Regions from separate parts of the Alkalibacterium psychrotolerans genome, predicted to be linked through region 2. Evidence: riboswitches for the same ligand, from Rfam matches in the RefSeq annotation. Region 2 holds a riboswitch; each other region holds the start of a gene.

Region 1 (4,224 bases), on a different contig from region 2:
TCGACTGAACTGCTGCTTGAATATTTCCCATTTAGAATAATCCGCAATCATTTCTTTTGTCAGACTGTAAGAATCGTGCAAATCTTTCTTAAATAATTCCACTTGTTTCTTAGCCAGATAACGGTCATAAATAAAGGCGTTTACTTCAAAATTAAGTTTGAAACTTCGAATATCAAAGTTAGCTGTTCCTATGGATACGATTTCTCCATCTATTACGATAGCTTTTGAATGCAGGAAGCCTTTGTCATAAATATAAACCTCTGCACCACTTCTAATCAGTTCTTCTGCGTAACTAAGCGTGGCTCGGTAGATAAAGGGATGATCCGGTTTATTGGGAATCATGACCTTTACATCAATACCTGATAAAATAGCTACCTTGATTGTTTCCATTAAGGCTTCGTCTGGAATAAAGTAGGGTGTCTGAATTAACACAGTCTCCTTGGCCATACTAATCATCTTGATAAAGCCCTTTTTGATGGCGTGTACTTCATCATCTGGACCACTGGACACTATCTGCATATCCGTTGATCCTTTTAATGAAGAAAACGGGAAGTATGATTCTTTGTATTCAACGGTTCTGTCTTTGGCAGAAGCATTCCAGTCCATCAAGAAACGTGTTTGAAGAGACAGAACCCCATTTCCTTCAATTCTCAAATGCGTATCTCTCCAGTAGCCCATGTCTTCATACAAGCCTAAGTAGTCATCGCCAACGTTGAATCCGCCAGTATAGCCAACGGTTCCATCAATGACGACAATTTTCCGGTGATTTCGATAATTGAGGCGTAAGTTAATCAGGAAAAAACGAGACCCGAAAAACGGCTCCGCTTCTCCACCACAAGTCCTTAGTCGATCAAAGAAATGTTTGCCCAGTACTCTAGCTCCAACCGGATCGTACAGGACTTTTACTTCAACCCCCTGTTTCGCTCTTTCTTCGAGCGCATTCAATAACCTCAGACCGATGTCATCGCCTCTGAAAATATAGTACGTGACGTGAATATGGTGCTCCGCTTTCTCTATATCCCTAATCAATCTTTCAAATTTGTCTTCTCCGTCCGAGATGATCTCCACTTTGTTGCCTTTTGTCAAGACGGCATCATTACTCTCCAGGAATAAACGAACCATTTCAAACGTCTTGTCCTGGTAAGCTGACTCTGGGACATCAAGGTTTTCGGATTCTATCAGTTTTTTCTGAGACTCGACTAACTGCGGCAAGCCAATTTTTTCCTGACTCTGAAGATCAAAAATTGATTCACGAGAAATTTTTCTGCCTAAGAACAGATAAATGATAAAGCCAAATACTGGCAGCATGGTGATGACCAGTAACCAGGCCCAGATGGCCGCTATGTCTCTTTCCTTTTCTCTAAACACAGTGAAGACGGCTAATGCCGAGTTTAAGAAAATAAACCCCCAGAATAGTGAACTTAAAATTGACATGACTACCTTCCTTACCCCATCGAGGATTATTTCTTTAAGTTTACATTAGCTTTTGTCAATCTGTCCACTAAGTTTAATCAAAACAGCTATTTAGTTTTAGGGATAAAGACAAGCGGTGAACGTTTGTAGAGCATAAGGAGAACAATTATTGTCACAATTGCTGTCGAAACCATGCTCAAGCCGTTCATCACCAGTGAAAAAGCAAAGGCATTAAATCCCCAGAGTGCATAGTCACCCCAGAATATCCAGCCGGCAATAAAATGCCAGAAATACCGGCCCAGTGCACCCGCGAATACTGCAAGAATCAAATAAACAGATACTTTTCTGCTAGCATTCGACTGAATGTTACTGATAATTTCTTTCGAATAAAATCCGGCCAGTCCAATACTCGCATACGTAATTGTGTATTCGATAATAACCTGATAGACATTCAGCATATACACTGATCCGGTTACAAAATGCAGTGCTCCCCATAAAAAGCCGGCAAATATGCCAGGTTTCAAGCCGCGTCTGATAGCGTAAAAGGTCAAGGGTATCATACCGAGTGACACACTGTAGGATGATCCAATTCCTGAGGGTATCCATGATAGAACCATTGCCAAAGCAGCAAATAATGTTCCCTCTAAATATATTCTCAATTGCTTATTTTGCATAAAAAAACTCCTCCTCTAGTTTTCAACTGAACTAGGGAGGAGTGTGAAAGACATACTGAGAGCAGGCTAAAAAGCCTTGCATTATTGTCTAAAATTAAGTACTCTTCCTACGCACGCATGAACGTACAGGTTCAAAGGGTCTGAACTTCAAGTTCACTCTCAGCCAATCACATTGACTCCCCTAGTACAGTATCTGTTAACAATAATACCATGAAATTTTATTTTTAAAACGTCTATTTTGATTGACTTCCATGATAACTGGTAGAATAATCGGTCGTCTCTTCGTTTTTCTGAATAAATGAGTATTCAAGCCTTCCCGTATATCCTGTTTGATAGATCCCCAATCAAAGTCATTGTGTTTCAAATTCTTCTTCACAATGTTTCTGACAATATCTGTCGACTCATTAATAAGATCCTGGCTTTCTTTAACGAAGACAAAACCACGAGTAACGATATGCGGATCAGAAACAATTTTCTGTTTCTTTCTATCGATTGTTACAACAGCTACAAAAATACCGTCTTCTGATAGAAGTCGTCTGTCTCTCAAAACGATGTTTCCAATATCTCCAATACCAATGCCATCAATTAAAGTATTATCAGCTGGAACTTGACCGCTTTGTTTCATTTTACCTTTTGAATAACTCACAACATCTCCATTACTTAAAATAAAGATATTTGGGTAAGGAATGCCGGTCTCATTAGCCAAAGCAGCATGAGCGGCCAGCATACGGTATTCTCCCTGAATTGGTATGAAATAAGTCGGTTTCAACAGATTGATTAATAGCTGCAGATCGTTCGGTGTGGCGTGGCCGGAGGCTTTTAGATTGCCGGATAGTTTTATAACTGTTGCCCCAGCTCTATAAATTAAATTCTCCGTTTCAGCTACCATAACTTCCATTGCTGTCGAAGGGCTTGTTGCTATGAAGACAAGGTCGCCATCTTTTATATTAACCTGATCATGGTTTTGAGTGGCCATTCTGTTCAGCGTCTTAATTGGTTCACCAGCTGAACCCGTTTCTAAAATAAGAATTTCATTATCGTCATACTTCTCAATTGTATCAACGGGAACAATCAAATTGTCATCCGGCAAAGTCAGCTTATCCAGTTCCATTGCAGTAGTCAGAATATCTTCCAGATTTTTACCTGTAATGAAGACCTTTCTACCTGACCGGTGTGCAGCATTTAAGACTTGCTGAATTCTTAAAATGTTGCTGGCAACTGCAGCGACGATGATGCGACTGCTCGTTTCCTGGAAAATATCGAGCACTTCTTCCTGTACTTTCTTTTCCGAAACGTTTTCAGCGATACTTTCAGCTTCTCCTGAATCACTTAAAACAGCTAAGACGCCCTCTTTACCTAAATCGGCGAGCTGAGACAAGTCAGTATGATACATATCCTGAGCACTTTGATCAAACTTAAAGTTCCCTGTGTACACGATGTTACCTTCCGATGTGTGCACGGCTATTCCCATGGAGTCCGGGATTGTATGGGTTGTACGGAAAAACTTGACGGATGTCCCATTAAAGTCAATTTCAGTGTGTTCATCTATAACATGAAAATCTTCAAATGAAGGATTGAAACTTGATTTTTCCACAAAAAGCTTGGCCAATGCTATCGTTAGTTCCGAACCAAATACTGGCACCTGGAATGTATCCAAGAAGTATGGCAGCGCGCCAATGGCATCTTCGTGTCCGTGTGTTAGAAATACACCGGCTATTCTGTCTTTATTTTCCTCCAGATATGTGAAATCTGGTATAACTGCATCGATTCCAAACAGTTCATCCTCTGGATAAATCAGCCCGCAGTCCAAAACGAATATATCGTCACCAGATTCTATGACATATAAGTTTTTTCCGTTCTCTCTTACTCCTCCAAGAGGAATAATCTTAATATTACTCACTATTTTTCCACCTCTAATACGCTTTTTTAAAGCATTTTATTTATAGTATTTTTCACCTATGTAACTATCCGTTCATTAGTTTACTTCATTTAGTATAGCACAGATATAGGCAAATGCCTACTTATCCGGTATACTGGCTCTAGCTGAACTTATATATCTGGAGGTTACTGTGTTGTCCCAAACTAAACTATTGGAAATGATAAAACTGAATAATTCAACCCCTTACCCCATTAGCAA
Region 2 (4,224 bases):
TCGGTCAGCGAGGCACAGACAAAAGCTGCTTTCTGCAGTTCCCCTCCAGACAAGTCGTCAAAAGATCGGTCCAGCAAATCAGTCAGTTGAAAGGCAGCTGCTTTCTCCTCGATGATGCCGTTAATTTCTGATAGAGGTGTCCGGGTATTTTCCAGGCAGAAGACCATTTCCTCTCTCAACGTTCGCATGGAAAATGACAGCCGCGCATTCTGGAAAATCGTCTGCACTTTGTCTGAGCGCTCCACTACCGACTGCCCGCTTATATCCTGATCTTTTATGGCAAGTCGGCCAACAGACTGTTTTCCACCGTACTCAGGATAATAGCCGTTTATCAAATTAGCCAGGGTGCTCTTCCCACTGCCACTTCTCCCGCAGAGAAGGACGGTCTCACCCGCTTGAATATCAAGACTGACTTGGTCAATCAACTTTTTTCCTTCTATTTCAAATGTCAAATTTTCAATTGACAGAACCGTTTCACTCAACGGCTTCACTGGCTTTCAGGTTGTGATTCAATACGCCGGCTTCATCCAGCTTGTCGCACAACCATTTCGCCACGAAACCGGTGAAGAACAAGGCGCTCGACAGACGGATGACGAAAATCGCCAGGACGATACCCCCGTTCATAGCCAGGTAGTTGTCCCTGTAACCTGTCCAGACAAAGGAGAATAGTGTGGTAATCACGGCAGCCAGCATCGATACTTTATAGGTATATTTTTCATACCGAGTAGCAAAGAAGGCCAGCTCGACGCCCATCCCCTGAATAAAAGCGGAAATCAGTACGATGGCTCCGAACATATTCCCTAAAAGAATCTGCACGAGTGCAGTGGCCACTTCAGTGACAACACCGACTACCGGTTTTCTAATCATGTAGGTAGTGACGAGGGCTGCCGAGTACCAGATACCATAAAAAGGTTCATAGCCGAGTATGCCGAGTCCCATCGGTGTCAGTACAGCAGTCAAAGCCGTTCCTGCATATACAGCCATTAAAAAGACAATCCCAAAAACAACGGCAATCAGTGACATGAGTAAATAGTCTCTGAGACTTAATGGTTTTCTGTTCATTGGACATCTCCTTCTGGTACATTGCAGTGCAGAGTGAACTGGCTGACGTAGTGACTGACTTCTTTACCTACAGTGTTGGAGACATATTCTAAATAGTCGAAGACTTCCTGTGAGCTGCCGCCCAGATTAGTGCCGTAATGACCAGATCCGGTCACCACACCGCGGTCAATACCTTCGTTGACCACTTTTGCAATGGTGCCCATGTAATTGTCCGAGCCCATTGGATATAAGGCAAATTTTCCGATAACCGGGAAGTCGATAGCTTTTGTTTCTTCATTGTTGACGCGTGGGTTATCCATTTCCAGTGTGTAATCACTGTCTGAATCACCAGGACAGCCTTTTGAAACAGTAGCCTCCAGCGTCATATGCACGCCTTCTTTATAGGCATAGAGATACGCCGCTTTCAGTGCATCAAAGACAGCTTCTTCTTTTCCCCGGTAAACGGTAGAAATATGATCAGTCTCCGCCCATACTTTCGATAAATCGACTTGCTTGATTGCCCCCAAAATAATTGAGAAAAAATCATCACTCATTGGTGATAAGTTAAACCGTGCGCCAGTGGTTTCCATAGTGGAACCAGGCTTTCCAGCTGCACAACTTCCGTAGTTGACATAGTTTTTTGACATAAAAAAATACTCCTCCAAACGAAAAAAATCCATAGGAAAGAGCCATAATATATAAGATACTTCCTACGCAGCCATTACGCTGATCAGGTTACTGGTCTGATATACATCACTCTCAGCCTCCAATTCGAGACTCCCAGGATCTTCCGTATTTAATTTTTTATTCCATAGTTACTATACCAAGTCACAGGAATGATTACAATACATTTTTAACTATTCAAAGCATTTTACCAACAATTGCTTACTTTTCTAACAGCTTTACCTGCATAATCCAGTCCAGCTGCTTATCTTCTCCCATGTAAAAAGAGTGCGTTCCGACTTTCTCGAATCCTTTTGTTCTATAAAAAGCTTTCGCCGGTTCATTATGCTCCCACACACCCAACCAGACACTTGTGCAGTCTTGCTTTTCAGCCATTTCGAAAGCCTTATCTAGCATTATTGATCCCAAGCCTTTACGCTTATAGTCTTTTCGAATATAAATCCGCTCGATTTCCAAGCCAGCCGGGGCAATATTCTCTGTCTGCGCTTCTTTAAGATTAAGCTTCATATAGCCAGCCAGCTCATCTTCAAAGTATAGAAAATAGAAAAAGGCGTTATCGTTTTCAAGTTCCGCTTTCAACTTTTCTTTACTACAGGCAGTAGACAAGTAATCAGCCATATCCTGTTCAGTATTATCTTTCTCGAATGTGTCCTTGAATGTTTCAATGCTAATTGACTGAAGTGTCTCCAGCTCGTTCAGTCCGACTCTTTCAAATCTTATCTGCATTTTTTCTTCCTCTTTTATTATTTAGTCTAATTTCTGAATTCAGTAAAATACAGTTCTGATTGATCTACTGCGCCTCTTAGTCTGTATAATTTGGTCTGGGCATTCCCTATCTGACCTTGAGTGACTAACCCTTTGTCTTCCAGTTGTTTACCAACTGAAATGAACTGATCTTCGTTCAACTCAATATCAGTATAGGTTTGCCATACTCGTCTACCGTTGTCCAGAATCGGAGCCCCTTCTTCAGTTAGGGCCGGGTTAGGGGCGCGGTATTCTCCCAGGTGCATCGCCGTCGACGTATCATAATCCGTTCCAACAGCTAAAACCAGGGCATCTTTATCGTAAAGCTTTTTCAGAGGAGACTGCTCTCCCAAGCCAAAGTTGAGGCTGTGGTCTGCTGTCAGTTCTTCCGCCTCTTTTCCCCAGGCACAGAAGGATACCGCTGGATGACTGCTTCTCTTCACATTCGGATAGGTTCGGAACAAGTCAGCCACTACTCCCATCGACGGACAAGGTGTTTTATCCGGATCAAAAGCAGGCATTGTTTCCCGAATAGTCTCCCACCAGCTTTCCGGAACGGGTGGGTTCTGCCAGTTAGACGGCTCGCTCCAGTCTCCCGGCTGTGCTGGCATAATTAAAGTGCCGACTTCCGGATCAATCACGGTCATCAATGCATCTATAAATGCGGCTGCACCACCGTTAACCCAGCCGACTTTTGATAAAGAGCTATGCACCAGAACAATAGCATCTTTCTTTAAGCCCAGCTCCTTCAACTCTTTTGCAATCGACTGCACAGTGTTTGGATAGCGGGTTCGTTTTATCAGGTCTTCTCCCAAAACGTTCACTTCCTTATTTTATTTACTATTTATGTAAAAAGCCTGCATCAAAAGCAATGATCCAGGCTTTTTCTCTTCTTTATTTTAATCTTCTGATGGAACGATTTCAATGGTCTCAGAGGCCAGCTGAAGTTTATTTTCAGATGCTTTAATTCGTTTCAATATCATTCGGAAGAGCTCGTCTCTGATTTTACGGCGTTCTCTAGTACCTACAACATACCTGAGGCTGACTTTAACCCAGTTGTCATCAAATGAGACAAACACCTGGGGTTTCAGTGAAGCATTCTCTATTCTAAATCGACGTTTCATCTCTGTCCATTCTCTTTCAGACTGTTCATGATACGTTCCAATGACCTCATCAGCTACCTCCAAAAGCATGGCCCTTGCATAGTCAATGTCACTGTTGAACCGAAGGGGAATATGGATTTCATCCCATAGAAACTGAAAATCAGCGGTGTAATTGTATACAGGAGCCGTAAAAATGGAGCTATTCGCCACACGGACAATTCTGCCGGTGTACTGGTCACCATCCACCCATTCTTCCATTTCCATCAAAGTCGTCCGCAGCACGCCAATATCGATGACGTCTCCTTTGGTGCTTCCTAGGAGCACTCGGTCGCCTGTGTTGAAAAAGTCTCCAAATAAAATGGCAAACCAGCCGGCAAAGCTGACGATGACTTCTCTCAAAGCATAGGTAACCCCGGCACCCGCCAACCCAATGGCTGTTGTAAAGCCAGTCAGGTTACTTCCAAATATGTAGAGAAAGAGTATGGCCAGCATGAGGTTATTTATCCACTTGGCTACCTTGCGCGTCACATACCAGTTACTCGTGTTTTTCAGCCGGTTGTACATACGGTTCATCAAAAAGCGTCTCAGTATAAGCAGAACCACTGATACTAAAGCAAAAATAATGATGTTAGCAATAATTGGATAAGCCTCT
Region 3 (4,224 bases), on a different contig from region 2:
TATCGATATTAATTTGTGTATAGGTCTCTGCTGGTACAAATTGGGATACCAACTCACTCATGGAACCGATGCGGCGGTCTCCCAGGCGCTGTGCAGTATCTCTGTCCATCATAGGAATAGAGGATTCATCCATGCTTGGAAAATTCGTCTCAAAACTTTTTTCCTCTACCTCGATAAGCTCGGCATAATCAGTCGAACGGAAAATTACACCATTGACCAGATTCCCGATGCCAATGACAAGAACAAGGACAATCGGTAAGGCAAGCAGGCCATACTTGATTAGTTTGTTTTTGACGCCGATCTGATCGATGCTGACTTCAATCGAAATAACGATGATAGACAACATTAAAAGCAAAAATCTGAACTGCTGAGAATGGATATTTAATGCGGGTGTCGTTATGTAAAAGACAATCAGTGCAGTGATAAACAGTCCGATATACGAACTGATACGTTTTCTAATGGGTGACATTGAATCTTCCTTTTCTGTTGACAAATTTACCTGTTCCAGACTTATCTAAAATTAGGCACCTCTTTAGTATAACGAATTGTGAGTTTTACACAATGTTTTTTGAAAAGACGGTCAAATAAAGGGCTGTTTAGATAGTTTTGGCCGGCCAAAACTTCCTTTTAATAATCGAAAGCGTCGAGTAGTGAGCTGAACTACATTTTTTCGGAAAATTCTTTAGTTTATCTTAGTGAATGAAGACTGAACTTTACGTCAACACAAAAAAGTGAAGTTCAGCACTCCCATCAGAAGCTGAACGCCACTTTTCCACTAATTTATTTAGTTAAGCTGGCTGATTACTTTTCCAGGACGAAATAAATTGCTCAGCTTCGTCTTTTGGATTGTCCGCCTGGGATAAGGCTGAGACAACGAAAAAGCCGTCTATGCCGGTCTGCGCCAGCTGGGGAATGTGATGCAGCTTCACGCCACCGCCAATCACCACAGGAATGGGGCTGATTTTTGCCAGTTCGGCTATCTCGTCATACGAACGCGTAATGACCTGTCCGGAAGCTGTGGCCCCGCAGTCGGGTTTCGTTTCTGTTTCATGCAGCGGCCCTCCACCGAAGTAGTCAATTATGTCCGTGTTCTCACTTTTTACATAGTCGAACAATTGTTCCGTACGCGTTGAAAGGCCAATTACGGCATCTTCGCCTAAATACTTCCGGCAGACATCTACCGGTATATCCGACTGACCGACATGAATGCCATCGACTTTGATGCCTTGTTCTCTAGCAGCCAGGACCACGTCGAGCCGGTCATCCACCAGTAAGGTCACTTCATCTCCGCGGCCACTTTCTTCTATTACATCAGCGGCTTCTTTAGTGAGTTGAATCAGTTCTCTGGCAGATGCCACTTTCGAGCGAATCTGGATGCAGGTAAAACCAGCCTCCACCACCTCTTTAATAATAGGCGCGACCTCTCTGCCGTTGGTATTTTCAGGACCAACGACAAAGTAAGCAGACACGTCCACTTTTGACTCCCTAGGCATCGGGCTCACCTAAACGGTCATTAATTTTGTCCACTTTTGAATGGAGAGTATTCTCGTGGCCTGGACGAATATCGGCTTTCAAAACGACTTCTGTGCGAATGCCTTTATCCGTCAGAACCTGCGTGGCTTCTTTGACAACTTTCATGACCTCATCCCATGGCCCTTCAATTTCTGTAAACATGGATGTGGTGCGGTTAGGCAGGCCGGACTCACGAATGACTTTGACAATTTCTGCAACCTGATCAGCCAGTTCATCTTCTGATCCGACAGGTGCAATAGCAACAGCTACAAGTGTGTTCATATTAATCGACTCCTTTCACTTCAAATGGATTTGTGGCAATGTCTTCGGGTGTAGCTTTATACAGTTCGTCTAAAAATGCAGTCTGAAAGCTGGCTGGCGCATCCACTGTGTCTTCTGCCCGCTGGCCGCTGACGTTAAAGGCCTGGACAGCTGTTAAAGCAGCGACAAAGGGGCTGGCACTGGTCAAGTAGACCGCAGCGGCGCCTCCTAGTGCACAGCCGCCACCGGTAATCTTCCCGAGGAAATGAGAGCCACCGGTACTTTCAGCCATAAGTGTTCCGTCGGTTACAAAGTCGACTTCTCCGGAAACAATGACAGCACCCCCGGTCCATTGAGCCAGTGAGACAGCTGCAGCTTTCGCTTCCTCTACCTGATTGGTCGAATCGACGCCGCGAACTTGAGATTCACCGCTCCCGCCTTCCAGTTCCCAAAGGCCGGCTAAAGCAATGACTTCAGAGGCGTTTCCTTTGATAATCGTTGGTTTGTAGTCTTTAAACAGTTTCAGCATATCTGTCCGGAGCTGACCAATGCCGATAGCGACTGGGTCCAGCACCCAAGGCTTGTGAGCATTTTTCAGCGCCTTGACGGTTTGGGGCAGGGTTTCTTCGTAAATCGGCATCAGTGTGCCCATATTGATATAAGTCGCACCGCCGGCTTTCGCGAGAAACTCCCCTTCATCCGGCAAATAGACCATCGCAGCTGATCCGCCTGTAGCAATTTGTGTGTTGGCCACAAAGTTAATGGTGACAGAATTAGTGATGGAACCGGCCATCGGGTTGGTGTCCTTCACTGTCTGAACGGTTTTGGTCATGTCTTTGATTAGTGAATCTTTAGTCATGAATGAATCGATCCTCTCTTTTTTTGTAATAAAAAAGGGCTCAGCTACTGTGAAGTAGACAAGCACCGGAAAGTCAATAATGGCTCATATTGATCCCTACGCTAGTCTGAACTAACAGGTTCAAAGGGTCAGGTTTAACCTTCTCAACTCCAAGGAGTCCCCCTTCAATATATCGAAGCTATTCAACTGTTATGTGTAAAAAGCACTGAATTCCTTTTCCATGTCCAGTTTACCATAAGTTAAGATTCTGACAAAACGATAGTCGAGAGAAAACGTGCCGTTTTCTTACCTTATAATCTTTAAAATCGTTTTTGTGCATGGACTCGGCTCGCTGCTTTTCTTCAGTTGCCGGTCAAACGACTTTAGACCCGGAACTCAGTGAACGCTTGTTTTTCGGTTACAGGTCAACGCTCGTTTGCCCCGTACTGGCTGACCGATTTTTTTTGAGATACGGGTCAAAGCCTCTTTCCCCCTGAACTCAACCGAATCAGCTGCTTCAGTAACGGGTCTAATCACCTTTGCCCCCGAACCCGACTCTATCCAGTTGTCAAGTATAGGGTCAACGAGTCGTTCCCCCCTTATTCACTTTGCTGTACGGCTTGAGTCACCGGGCAACACACTCAATTAGCCACCAACCAGCTTTTTTGTCCTTTAAAAAATGAAAAAAGATGCCCGCTACAGTAGCGGACATCTTCCTTATTGCTTAATACAGTTCGTAGACTACGTCGAACAAGTCTTTTTCCTTTTCTATCTGAGCTTTATTACCAATGACAGAAACGGTGCTGTCTTTGATCAACTCGGCGTAAGCTTCATGCAGTGCAGACAAGGCGTCTGACTCACTTTCCAGAATTTCAGTTTTCAGTTGAACCAAATCTTCTTTTGAAATGCCGCGCTGGTAGCGGGAGAATGCCGTCATGCCTCGGTTTTGGGCTGATTTCGGCTGCTCTAAAGGACTCAGTGTTCCGATAATATACTTCAAGAGTTCGGATTCGCTCAACTCAAGTTCTTTGACGAAGGCCGGTAAAGCCTTGTACGTATCCAGTGTCTTCGTTATATTCGGATCGCGGTAGGAAGCCAAGGCAACATTGCCGTTGCGTCTGTGCAGATACAGCGAGCCGTATGCGCCCCCTTTCACACGAATATTGTTCCACAGATAGTCAAACTTGAAGGCGGTCGACAGGACTTGCGTTTCGCCAGTGTAATCCAGTTTTCCACGGGCATTGGCGGCGAGGCCGACATAGTTCACGTCTTGCGCTGTGACAAAGGCTTCATTCTGTCTCTGCCCTGCTTCAAACTGGGCCGGATCACCTAAGTCTGTATCAGGCAGGTCAGAAAAGGCGTCTTTAAATACCGCTTTGACCTGCTCGCTTTGCTTTCGGTCACCAACATAAAGCACATTAAATCGGCGTTTAGACAACAGTCTGGTCAAAATATCGGCCAAGTCAGTACTTAGTGCTGATTCAGCGTCTCCTTTAATCTCATCACGAACGTCTTTTAAATAGTTGAACTGGTCAATGCCATTCAGTTTTTCGCCTAGTTTGGACAAAGGCTTCACTTGACTGAGCGCACGGTTGGCTGCAATCACATGAGCT

Evidence for each region. Region 2 has a riboswitch for thiamine pyrophosphate ahead of ACYVLS_RS01565 (YkoF family thiamine/hydroxymethylpyrimidine-binding protein). Riboswitches for the same ligand answer to the same signal wherever they lie in the genome.
Region 1: linked by a shared signal. The riboswitch ahead of thiT (energy-coupled thiamine transporter ThiT) and the one ahead of ACYVLS_RS01565 (YkoF family thiamine/hydroxymethylpyrimidine-binding protein) in region 2 are both predicted to bind thiamine pyrophosphate.
Region 3: linked by a shared signal. The riboswitch ahead of thiM (hydroxyethylthiazole kinase) and the one ahead of ACYVLS_RS01565 (YkoF family thiamine/hydroxymethylpyrimidine-binding protein) in region 2 are both predicted to bind thiamine pyrophosphate.

The regions. Positions count from the first base shown of each region.
Region 1 covers NZ_BAAGPH010000001.1:13,659-17,882, reverse strand. The annotation lists gene cls (cardiolipin synthase) at 1-1,434, opposite strand, end outside; gene thiT (energy-coupled thiamine transporter ThiT) at 1,521-2,087, opposite strand; TPP riboswitch at 2,174-2,280, opposite strand; gene ACYVLS_RS00065 (ribonuclease J) at 2,284-3,987, opposite strand; gene ACYVLS_RS00060 (biotin--[acetyl-CoA-carboxylase] ligase) at 4,160-4,224, shown strand, end outside.
Region 2 covers NZ_BAAGPH010000006.1:82,458-86,681, reverse strand. The annotation lists gene ACYVLS_RS01575 (ABC transporter ATP-binding protein) at 1-425, opposite strand, end outside; gene ACYVLS_RS01570 (ECF transporter S component) at 475-1,062, opposite strand; gene ACYVLS_RS01565 (YkoF family thiamine/hydroxymethylpyrimidine-binding protein) at 1,059-1,688, opposite strand; TPP riboswitch at 1,731-1,835, opposite strand; gene ACYVLS_RS01560 (GNAT family N-acetyltransferase) at 1,927-2,451, opposite strand; gene ACYVLS_RS01555 (AAC(3) family N-acetyltransferase) at 2,478-3,284, opposite strand; gene ACYVLS_RS01550 (mechanosensitive ion channel family protein) at 3,369-4,224, opposite strand, start outside.
Region 3 covers NZ_BAAGPH010000047.1:48,681-52,904, reverse strand. The annotation lists gene ACYVLS_RS08775 (hypothetical protein) at 1-469, opposite strand, end outside; gene ACYVLS_RS08770 (thiamine phosphate synthase) at 789-1,493, opposite strand; gene ACYVLS_RS08765 (MTH1187 family thiamine-binding protein) at 1,486-1,794, opposite strand; gene thiM (hydroxyethylthiazole kinase) at 1,796-2,632, opposite strand; TPP riboswitch at 2,709-2,806, opposite strand; gene ACYVLS_RS08755 (insulinase family protein) at 3,336-4,224, opposite strand, start outside.